One region of the Kineococcus sp. NBC_00420 genome, then DNA from elsewhere that is predicted to be linked to it. Evidence: predicted binding sites of a transcription regulator. Region 1 holds the regulator's gene; the other holds the start of a gene.
The links. Region 1 encodes LexA, which represses DNA repair genes until DNA is damaged. Its sites were predicted from a motif close to TCGAACANNTGTTCGA; they were not measured.
Positions count from the first base shown of each region.

Region 2: OG218_RS23705 (DUF6504 family protein) is a predicted target of LexA. The motif match lies at 3,012-3,027, and genes of this name have one in related genera.

Region 1 covers NZ_CP107930.1:865,810-871,176, forward strand. Annotated here, with positions in the region: gene nrdR (transcriptional regulator NrdR) at 1-120, opposite strand, end outside; gene OG218_RS04285 (LysM peptidoglycan-binding domain-containing protein) at 213-644, opposite strand; gene OG218_RS04290 (DUF2277 domain-containing protein) at 824-1,093, opposite strand; gene OG218_RS04295 (methyl-accepting chemotaxis protein) at 1,274-2,860, shown strand; gene lexA (transcriptional repressor LexA) at 3,096-3,779, shown strand; gene OG218_RS04305 (aspartate/glutamate racemase family protein) at 3,754-4,437, opposite strand; gene OG218_RS04310 (ATP-dependent DNA helicase) at 4,469-5,367, opposite strand, start outside.
Region 2 covers NZ_CP107930.1:4,844,412-4,849,778, forward strand. Annotated here, with positions in the region: gene OG218_RS23685 (alpha/beta fold hydrolase) at 1-786, opposite strand, end outside; gene OG218_RS23690 (aminoacyl-tRNA deacylase) at 783-1,304, opposite strand; gene OG218_RS23695 (PKD domain-containing protein) at 1,371-2,204, opposite strand; gene OG218_RS23700 (DUF6318 family protein) at 2,201-2,821, opposite strand; gene OG218_RS23705 (DUF6504 family protein) at 3,176-3,580, shown strand; gene OG218_RS23710 (SAV_6107 family HEPN domain-containing protein) at 3,638-4,069, shown strand; gene OG218_RS23715 (DNA polymerase III subunit alpha) at 4,167-5,367, shown strand, end outside.

The DNA.
Region 1 (5,367 bases):
CGTGGAGAAGCGCTTGGAGCAGTTCGGACACTGCCGCCGACGACGGATCGAGCTGCCGTCGTCGGTCGTGCGGGAATCGACGACACGAGAGTCCTCGTGCCGACAGAACGGGCAGTGCACCCCGACTTCCTCCCCCGAGACCGGACGACAGCTCTGGTCCAGGGTCGACCGTACGTCGTGACCGACGCACGGAGCAACCGGGCGCACCACGATCAGCCCTGTTCGGGCATCGTCAGCTGTTGTCCGGCCTGCAGGGTCATGGACGGGAGGGCGTTGAGCTGGACGATCTCACCGGCCACCTCGCGCCAGTCCGCACCCGGGGACCACTGACCGGCGATCTGCGACAGGGTCTGGCCGGGGAGGACCGTCAGGACCGCGGCCGGGGGCGCGGAGGTGCGCTCCACCCCGGCCGAGGCACTGGACAGCGCACCCGTCACGGCGACGACGGCACCGGTGAGCAGCGTGGCGGCCGTGCAGGTCACCACGAGACGGCCCCGACGAGTCAGCCGCAGCGTGCGGGCGGGGCGGCGAGGCGGCGCGACGGGCCGGGCGGCGGCGCAGCGCGGACGGACGACGGCGATGCTGCGGCGGGCAGGGCGGAGCGGGCGTGCGACGACGGGCAGGGCGAGGGCGGTGGCGCTCACGAGCAGAGACCTCCAACGAGTGGCGCACCGTCGAACGGGTGTTCGACCGTGCGGGTCTGTTCTACCACCGTTCGAACGGGGGCGCGCAACCCCCGCGTTCCCGGGGGTGACGTCGACATACGCTGCCACCGGCCTCCGACACGTGCGCTGACCTGCGCGAACGCTCCGGGGGCCGAGGGTCAGGAGGCGAAGCGCCGTTCGCTGCGTTCCTTCGCCCGCGCGGTCTCGACCTCCCGGTCCCTGGGCGGCGCCGTCGTCACCAGGTCCTCGAGCAGGTGCTGCGTCGCGTGCGCGACGGCGGCCACCGCCCGGTCGAACGCCTCCTGGTTGCGCACCGACGGCCGGGTCGCCCCGGCCACCTTGCGCACGTACTGCAGCGCCGCGGCCTGGACCTCCTCCGACGTGGCGGGCGGCTCGAAGTTGTGCAGCTGACGGATGTTGCGACACATGCGCACCACGCTAGGCACCGGGACCACGACGCACAACGGACTCCCAGCCTCCTCCCGGCGCACCTCAGGACCACGGCCGCGACGTCGATGGACACGACGACCTCACCCGCCTGCTCCGCCCTGCGCCCTCGGCACCTTCCCCACCCCGCGCCGCGCGAAAACCCTCTGGAAGGCCCAGCCATGAAGGCACTGCGCGATCTGAACGTCGCCCCCAAGCTCTTCGCCGGCTTCGGCGTCGTCTGCCTCCTGCTGGCCGTCGTCGTCGCCGTCGGCCTCAACCGCCTCGGCTCCTCGCAGGCCAACCTGGACACCGTCTCCACCAGCGGCGTGGCCTCGGTGCAGACGCTGGGCGAGGTCCGCACCTCCTTCCTCACCCTGCGGATGGACATCGTCAACGCCGCGATCAACGACGACCCGAAGGCCACCGAGGCGTCGCTGACCAAGATGGGCGAGGACGACACGGCCTACGACCAGGCGTGGAGCGCCTACCAGGCCTCCAGCCCGGCCACCCCGGCCGCGGACCGGGCCCGGATCGAAGACCTCGTCAAGCAGTACCGCGCGGCGCGGGTCGAGCTCGTGACACTGGTCCGCAACAACGACCGTGCCGGCTTCGTCGCCCGGCGCAGCGCCACGACGACCCCCGTCACCGACCAGCTGCTGCCGCTGCTGGCCACCGCGGCCAAGCACGAGAAGGACGCCGCGACCGCCATGGCCACCGCCGGCTCCGCCGACTACCACGCCGCCGTCGTGATGCTGCTGGTCATCGGCGCCCTCGCCCTCGCGATCGCCGTCGTCGTCGCCGTCGTCATCTCCCGCTCCATCGCCCGCCCCCTGGCCCGCACCCTCACCGTCGTGCAGGGCCTCGCCGAGGGGCGCCTGAACCAGCGCGTCGGCTCCACCACCACCGACGAGGTCGGCCGTGTCGGCGCTGCCCTCGACGTGACCATGGACCGCCTCAACACCACCATGCGCCGCATCTCCGACTCCGCCGCGACCCTCGCCGGCTCCTCCGAGGAACTGACCACCGTCGCCACCCAGCTCTCCTCCGGCGCCGAGGAATCCGCCACCCAGACCCAGGTCGTCGCCGCCGCCACCGAGGAGATCTCCGCCAACATCGGCACCGTCGCCGCGGCCGGGGAGGAGATGACCGCCGCGATCCGCGAGATCGCCTCCTCCACCGCCGAGGCCTCCTCGGTCTCCGCCGACGCCGTGTCCAGCGCGTCGCAGGCCTCGGAGATCCTGGACCGCCTCTCCGCCTCCTCCCGCGAGATCGGCGACGTCGTCAAGCTCATCACCTCCATCGCCGAGCAGACGAACCTCCTCGCCCTGAACGCCACCATCGAAGCCGCCCGCGCGGGGGAGATGGGCAAGGGCTTCGCCGTCGTCGCCGGGGAGGTGAAGGAACTGGCCCAGCAGACCGCTCGGGCCACGGAGTCCATCACCACGCGGGTGGCGGCCACCCAGGCTGACGCGACCGAGGCCGCGTTCGCCATCGGCGGCATCAGTGAGGTCATCGCCCGCATCGACGGGTTGCAGGCCACCATCGCGGCGGCGGTGGAGGAGCAGTCGGCCACGACCTCGGAGATGGTCCGCAACGTCACCGAGGTCTCCTCGGGGAGTCAGGAGATCGCGTTGAACATCTCCGGCATCGCCGCTGCGGCGGACCAGACCACGGCGGGGGCGACCCACACGGCCACCACCGCTGGTGAGGTCTCGCGCACCGCCAACGAACTCAGCGAGCTCGTCAGCCACTTCACCCTCGCCTGATCCACCCCACCTCCGGACCCACCGGCGCCGTCCCACACCCCGCGGGGCGGCGTCGTCCGGTGGCGCCCCGACACGCCGGTTCGAACACGTGTTTGATCCTCGACCCCCGGATGACTACCGTGACGTGGATCGGACCCCAGGACGGGGCCCGGTCGTACGACTCACGCGGAACGACAGGGAGAGTGACGTGGCCGACGCGCTGGACGGATCCGGCGACACCGAACAGGTGGCGCCGATGGCCTCGATCCACCACTTCCCCGACGGTCCCTACGGCCGCGACGGGCTCACCCACCGCCAACGTCGGGTGCTCGCCGCCATCCAGGAGTGCGTCGAGCAGCGGGGTTACCCGCCGAGCATGCGCGAGATCGGTCAGGCCGTCGGCCTCACCAGCCCCAGCAGCGTCGCGCACCAGGTGAAGACCCTCGAGAAGCTGGGTTACCTGCGCAAGGACCCACGCCGTCCGCGGACCCTCGAGGTGGTCTCGCCGGCGTCGGCCCGCGGCACCATCGACGGGTTCGAGGCCACCGCGGCCGACGGCCGCCCGCGTCCGCGCTACGTCCCGGTCGTCGGCCGGATCGCCGCCGGTGGCCCGATCCTCGCCGAGGAGCTGGTCGAGGACGTCTTCGCGCTCCCCGCGCAGCTCGTCGGCGCCGGCGAGCACTTCATGCTCAAGGTCGTCGGGGAGTCGATGATCGACGCCGCCATCTGCGACGGCGACTGGGTGGTCGTGCGCCAGCAGCCGACGGCCGAGAACGGTGACGTCGTGGCCGCCATGATCGACGGCGAGGCGACGGTGAAGGTGCTGCAGCGCAAGGACGGTCACGTCCAGCTGATGCCCCGCAACCCCCTCTTCGCCCCGATCGACGGCGACGAGGCGACGATCCTCGGCAAGGTCACGGCCGTGCTGCGAAGCCTCTGAGCGAGGTCACCAGTTCGACGGCCGCCTCGATCGCCAACCGGGGCGAGGTGAGGACCGGCACGTGCAGGTCGCGCAGCAACGGCGCGGCGTCGACCATGCTCGCCTGCGCCAGGACGACGACGTCCACGGGTGGGTCGAGCGCCCGCACCTGGGTCCGGACGGCCTCCGCGACCCCGGTCGTGTAGGTCAGGACGTCACCGGACTCGAAGGACGACCAGGTGTCCGGGCAGCGGACCTCGATCAGCTGCACGGCCCGACCGGTGGTCTCCGCGCACTCGCGCAGCAGCGGCAGCACGGTCGCCGCGGCCTCGGCCAGCGAGCTCACGACCGCGATCCGCCGCCCGGCCAGGACGGCGGCCTCGGCCATCGGACGGTCGACCCGGACGACGCGCAGACCCATCTCGGCGCCGACGGCCTTGGCCGTCGGGCCGACGGTCGAGCAGGTGCACACGACGACGTCCGCGCCCTCCCCCACCAGTCGGCGCAGCCGGTCGGCCAACGCCGGACGGACGCTGTCGATCCCGCGGTCCCGCGCCGTGGTGAGCAGGCCCGTGTCGACGAGGTGACGGTCGGCGACGGTGTCGTCCCGCTCGTTCAGGAGATCGCGGAAGGCGCGCACGTGGGCGTGCGCGGTGTGCAGGAAGCCGACGGTGGCCACCTCACGAGCATGCCACCCCGGACGCACGGCGTCAGCCACCGCTACCCAGACGCCGCAACGCCTCCAGCACGGTGGGGGTCGAGGTGGTGGACCAGAAGTCGGGCAGGCTGTCGCGCAGGAACCCGCCGTAGCGGGCCGTCGCGAGCCGCGAGTCGAGCACCGCGACGACACCGCGGTCACCGGTGGCCCGGATCAACCGCCCCGCCCCCTGGGCGAGGCGCACCGCGGCGTGGGCCGCCGAGACGGACACGAACCCGTTGCCGCCGGCCGCGTCGACGGCCCGCGCGCGGGCCGACATGAGGGGGTCGTCGGGTCGGGGGAAGGGGATGCGGTCGATGACGACGAGGGAACAGCTGGGTCCCGGCACGTCGACGCCCTGCCACAGCGACATCGTCCCGAACAGCGAGGTCGCGGGATCGTCGGTGAAGTCCCGGACGAGCTTGGGCAACCGGTCGTCGCCCTGGCAGAGGATCGGGGTCCCCAGTCGCTTGCGCAGCGCCTCGGCGGCCTCCTCGGCTCCCTTGCGGCTGGAGAACAGCCCGAGGGTCCGTCCCCCGGCCGCCTCGACCAGTGCGGCGAGCTCGTCGTAGACGGCGTCGGTGGAACCCGCCCGCCCCGGCGGCGGCAGGTGCCGGGCGACGTAGAGGATCCCCTGCTTCGGGTAGTCGAAGGGGCTGCCCACGTCGACCCCCGTCCACGGCGTCTTCGAGCCCTTCTCCCCCTTGAGGCCGAAGGCGCCCGCGACGGGGTCGAAGGAGCCACCGAGGGTCAGTGTCGCCGAGGTCGCGACGACGGTGCGTTCGGCGAACAGCTTCTCCCTCAGCAGACCCGCCACCGACAGGGGTGCGATGTGCAGGGACGGCGCACGGGAGGCCGGGCCGAAACCCGCGGTCACCCAGGCGACGTCGTAGCTGTCCTGGGCGCCCCGAC
Region 2 (5,367 bases), 4.0 Mb from region 1:
GCAGTCCGCGGGCCGGTCCCACACCGGGACGTGACCGCAGTCCTCCCACTCCAGCCAGTGCGTCTGCGGTGGCGCGCAGGCCCGCACCACGAACGACGGTGGCAGCACCCGGTCCCGCAGACCGGTCACGACCGTCACCGGGACGAGCACCGCACCGCCCCGGGTGAACGCCCCGCCTGCGATGCCGGCGTCCGCGCCGGCGTACCCGGGTGCGGCGGCGATGGAGCGCACCGCCGCGCGCACGACCTCGGCCGGCAGGCGGCGGGGTGCGGTGCTGGTCGCTCCGAGGGCCAGCGTCCGCCCGATCCTGGTCGTGACGAGTCCACTCGGGAACCGGCCGGCGAGGCGGGCGAACTGCTGACCGGTCGGCAGCAGCGGCGGCCGTCGGCGGGGAGTCGTCCAGAGCCCCGCGGGGGTGAAGGCGGTGACGCTGGCGATGGTGTCGCGGGCCCCGGGTTCCGCCGCGGCCTCCAGGCAGATCCAGCCGCCGAGGGAGTGCCCGACCAGGTGGACGGTGCGTCCCTGCCGGTTCGCGAGGGTGGCGGTGAGCCGGTGCAGCCGGGCACCCAGCGCCCGGGGGCTCATCTGCGCGCTGTCGATCGACGGACCGACCCCGTGCCCCGGGAGCTCGACGACGATGAGGCGGTGGTCGGTGGCGAGGTGCGGGACGAGGGGGGCCCACGTGCTCGCGGCGCCGCCGAGTCCGTGGACGAGGACGACGACCGGTGCCTCGGAGACGGTGGACCCGGCGTGGTGGACGGCGAACCCCTCGAGGAGTTCGATCATCCGATCTCGACGGGGTGCCCGCTGGTGAGGCGGAGGAGCTCGTCGTAGCGGGTGCGGAACACGGCGTGCGGGTGTCCGGCCGGGACCCAGATCGCCGGGTACGGGGCCAGGGCCACGTCCACGAAGGTCGGTAGTTCCGCGGTGAGTCCGATGGGCGACGCCGATCCCAGGACGGATCCGGTGCGGCGCAGCACTTCCGAGTCGTCGTCCCACCGGAGTTCCGGTTCGCTGAGCACGCCGGCGAGGGTGGGCAGGAAGATCGGGTGCGTCGCGGAGGCCACGACCAGCAGGTGCCTGCTGTCCCGGGTCTTCAGTACGGCGGTGGTCGCCACGGCGGCGAGCGGGACCCCGAGGTGTTCCGCGAGCTCGGCCGGGTTGCGCAGGGTCGCCGGTACTTCGAGGACCTCACCCGCGCCGCCCAGGTCGACGAGAGCGGTCGCGGTGGCCTCCACGGCGGGGGGCGTGGCGGTGGTCGGCCCCCCGTTCCCAGGAGTCTCCTGCAGCACCGTCCACCTCATGCACCACCACGGTAGGCCGGTTCGCGCGCCCCGTCGCGCCGAGCGTCCGGGAGACGTTCGTGCAGGTCAGCGCGTGAGGACGGTGGATCCCGTGAGGACGTGGACCGGGGTCGGTGCGGACGTCACCGAGGCGGTGCCGTCGATGGGTCGGTAGGGGAGCCCCGCGATCGTGTACTCGCCGGTGTAGGTGGTGGTGAGGGTGATCTCCCGGTCGCCCGCTGCGGTGTACGTGTGGGTGAGGCTCTGGTGCGGGTAGGGGTTTCCGGGATCCTCGGTGGGCCCCAGGGTGGAACCGTCGCCGAACGTCCACGTCCAGCTCGTCGGCGTGGCGCGGATGGTGACCGGGTAGCCCAGGATGGTGGTGTCCCGGGTGACCGTCCCCGCGGTGGTGTGCAGGATCAGCGGGACGTTGAGCAGGGCCTCGCCGCCGTCGGGTTGGAGGTTCACCGGGCTCGCGGGCAGCGGGACGCGGCGCAGGTCGGCCTCGGTGACGGTCGGCAGGACGACGGGTTCTGCGGTGGTTGCGTCGGTCGTGCAGGAGTTCCCCTGGTTGACCCAGCGGACGTCGTCGCCGGTCCGGGTCCAGGTGGTGACGAGGAACTGCCCGGGCGGGCAGTTCGCGATGGAGGCCCGGCAGGTGTCGGACCCGAAGGAGCCTTCCGGGCCGTTGCGGCCGCAGGCGGGGGTCTTGGAGACCTGGACCGGAGGCCCGGAAGTCTTGGACGGTTCTTGTCTTCGTGTCGGCTCTCTGCTGGCTTTCGCGGTACCAGCGCCAACCTCAACGGAGCCTCCGGAAGCGCGACCCCAGGAGTTTCTGGCTGCTTCTGCAGCTGGGAGCGGCCCGAGGACGGAGATGAACCCAAAGGCGACGATGCAGGCGGCCTGCATCTTGCTTGTCACTCTGCCTCCCAAACGATCCAATGGCCGTCGATCCATTTCAGCCACAGGAAGAACGTTTCCCCTGTCAAACCAGGCACTTGTTCGATCTCGTGACCCGAAGCATCGACGATGACGTGGGGAGGTCTGTCGACGGTGACATCCATCTGGATCTCGCCAATCGCAGGATCCCAGGATCTGAACCACGTCTCGCGAAACCGAGTCTCCAAGCCGACGTGTTCGTATCCGTGGGTGAGGTAGCCGGTAATTTCTCGAATGTCGTAGTCGCAGCCAGAGCAGCCCGAGTCTGAGATCGAATGTAATAGCGCTACGTCCCCGGTGTTCCTCGAGTAGTTGAGGACCTGGATGTAGTAGCCGGCGAAGGCGCTCGCACCGTCCTGGGTGAACGTGGTGCCCAGTTCGGACAGCTCTGGGACGGGTAGCGATCGTGTCGTGGTCGGGTCGCTCCGCGGCGAGGTCTCTTGCGTCTCCGACGGCGTCGGCGTCGCGACGGGTCCGCTCGTCGCGGTGGTCGTGGACCTCGCGACGGGTGCGGCGACGGTCTCGTTCGAACACCCGACGAGCAGGCCGGTGGCGGCGAGCGTGACGAGGGGTACGGCGGCGCGGTGGAGCTGGATCACTGCGGCACGGTCGCACGGCCGGGGCTCTCGCAGGCACCGCCGGACGGCGTCTGTGGACAACCTGTCGGCCGTTCGGGTGACCTCTCGCGAGCGCTCACCCTCCGTCCCTGGGGAGAGACTCTCCGCTCTGTGGATGACCCGGTTCACCGTTGACGACCCCTGAGTGGGGTGGTGTAGCTTCGAGTTGCGTTCGAACCGGTGTTCGAACGTGGTGACCGCCCGGTGGCGCGGTCCGGGGGGAGGGGAAGCTCCGCGGGCCGCGCTCCGGGTGTGTCGTCGCGGGCCGCTTCCCCCGGCTCGCCGCGCTGCGGGTGATCCACCGCAGCGCCGGCTCGAGTGGGGAAGGTGACAGCGGTGCGACGGTTCTTCGACGAGGTCCACGTCCGGTCCGGTGCGGTGGGGGAGGCGCCCGACGAACCCGTCCAGTTCGTCTGGCACGGACGGCTCTACGTCGTGCGCACGGTCCTGTCCCGGTGGCGTGAACGCAGCGCCTGGTGGGAGCACCCGGCCGTCGCCGCCGTCCACGGGGACGGCCCGACGGGCGGTGGCACGGCGACCGCGGTCCGTCCCGTCCTCGAGATCGGCGACCTCGAACGCGAGGTCTTCCGCGTCGAGGCCAGCGTCGGGCGCTCCGGTGCGGTCGGTGTCTACGACCTCGCCCGCCGCGTCCCGCCCGGAACGGCGGCTGTGTCGGAGGGCGCTGCTACTCCTTCTCCTGACGGATCGGACGGCTGGCAGTTGCTGCGCGTCAGCGACTGAACCGCCGCCCGACCTCACTGCACCGCACCAGACCGACCGATCACGGAGGAGAACGCGATGCCCGCCACTCTCGACGTCCCCCAGGGTCTCCCGCGCCCGCTGACCACTGCCGCCCTCGACCTGCTCGAGCGCTGCGAGGACGAACTGCTCGTCGCCCTGCGCTCCGACGACACCGCCGAGCGCTACGTCCACGCCCACCTCGCCGCCCTGCGCGCGGGCGCCGCCCTCGTCGCCGTCCACGGACGTCCCACCAGTCCCCGGCGCAGCGGCCCCCGCAGCGTCTGGGAGATGCTCCCCGCCTTCGACTCCGCCCTGCAGGAGTGGGCTGAGCGGTTCGCCGCGACCGCCCCGCTGCGTTCCGCGGTCGAGGCCGGCCGGACCGGCGTCGTCGACGAGGCTGCCGCCGAGGAACTCCTCGCCGACGCCGAGCAGTTCCATCGCGTCGTGGAATCGTTGCTCGGGCTCAGCGCCCTCCCGCTGGCCGGCTGAACGCCGCGGGCGACCACCGGCGGACGCGCCCGCGACCCAGCACCTCGCACCACTCCGCTCGGCCTTCCCCACGGGCGCGTTCTCGAAGGACGTCCCCATGCGCACCACCGCAACCTCGAACTCCCCGTTCACGCACCTGCACGTGGCCTCCGGCTACTCGCTGCGCTACGGCACCTCCACCCCGACCGCTCTGGTCACCCGGGCCGCCGAACTCGACATGGCGACCCTCGCCCTCACCGACCGCGACGGTCTCTACGGCGCCGTGAAGTTCGTGCGCGCCTGCAGCGAGGCGGGGATCACCCCCGCTCTCGGCGTCGACCTCGCCACGGCCCCCAGCGGGCTGGTCGACGGTCTGCCGGCCTGGGCCGACCCCTCGGTCGCAGTGCGCCGCACCACCTCCGGCAACCCCACCCGCGGTGGGGCGGTCGTCGACCCCCGGCTGCCCCGGGTCACCGTGCTCGCCCTCGGCGCCGACGGCGCCGGCGCCGCTCGCGGCTGGGCGGGGTTGTGCCGGCTGGTGAGCGAGACCCACCTCGGCGGGGTGCGCGGAGCCCCGATCAGCAGCCTCGAACTCGTCGCGGCGAACGCCGTCGACACCTCGGGTCGTCCGGCGCTGGTCGTGCTGCTGGGCCCGGGGTCCGAACTCGGGCGGGCGGTGCTCGCCCGTCGCGACGACCTCGCCCGGTCCGTCCTGCAGCGGTGGCGGGACCGGCTGCCCGTCGGTTCGCTGCACGTCGAGGTGGTCTGCCACCACGCCCCACCGGGAACGGCGGGCAGCGTCGAGCACGCCGCCCGGATGCTGGGCCTGGCCCACGAGGTCGGGGTTCCCGTCGTCCTCACCGCCGCCGTCCGCTCCGCCGGAACCGACGGGGCACCCACCGCCGACCTGCTCGACGCGATCCGCCGGCTCGTCCCGCTGGGCACCCGGCACCTGGACCGGACGACGGGACAGGGGCACCTGCTGCCCACGGCCGACATGGTCCGGACGGCGGCCGACGTCGCCCGTGCCGCCGGCGACCTCGGCTGGGCCGCGGAACTCCTGAACGCCACGACGACCCTGGCCGAGCGTCTCTGCCTCGACCCGGCCACCGACCTCGGCATCGGCGCCCACCACCTGCCCGACCGGGAGGCCCTGGGGCTGGCGCCGGACGTCGAGGCGATCGCCGTCCTGCGTCGACGCTCCGAGGCGGGCATCTCCCGGCGCTACCCCGGCGCCGACCTCAAGCTCGAGGCCACGGTCCGTCGCCGCCTCGACGAGGAGCTCGACATCATCGGGAAGGTCGGTTTCGCCAGCTACT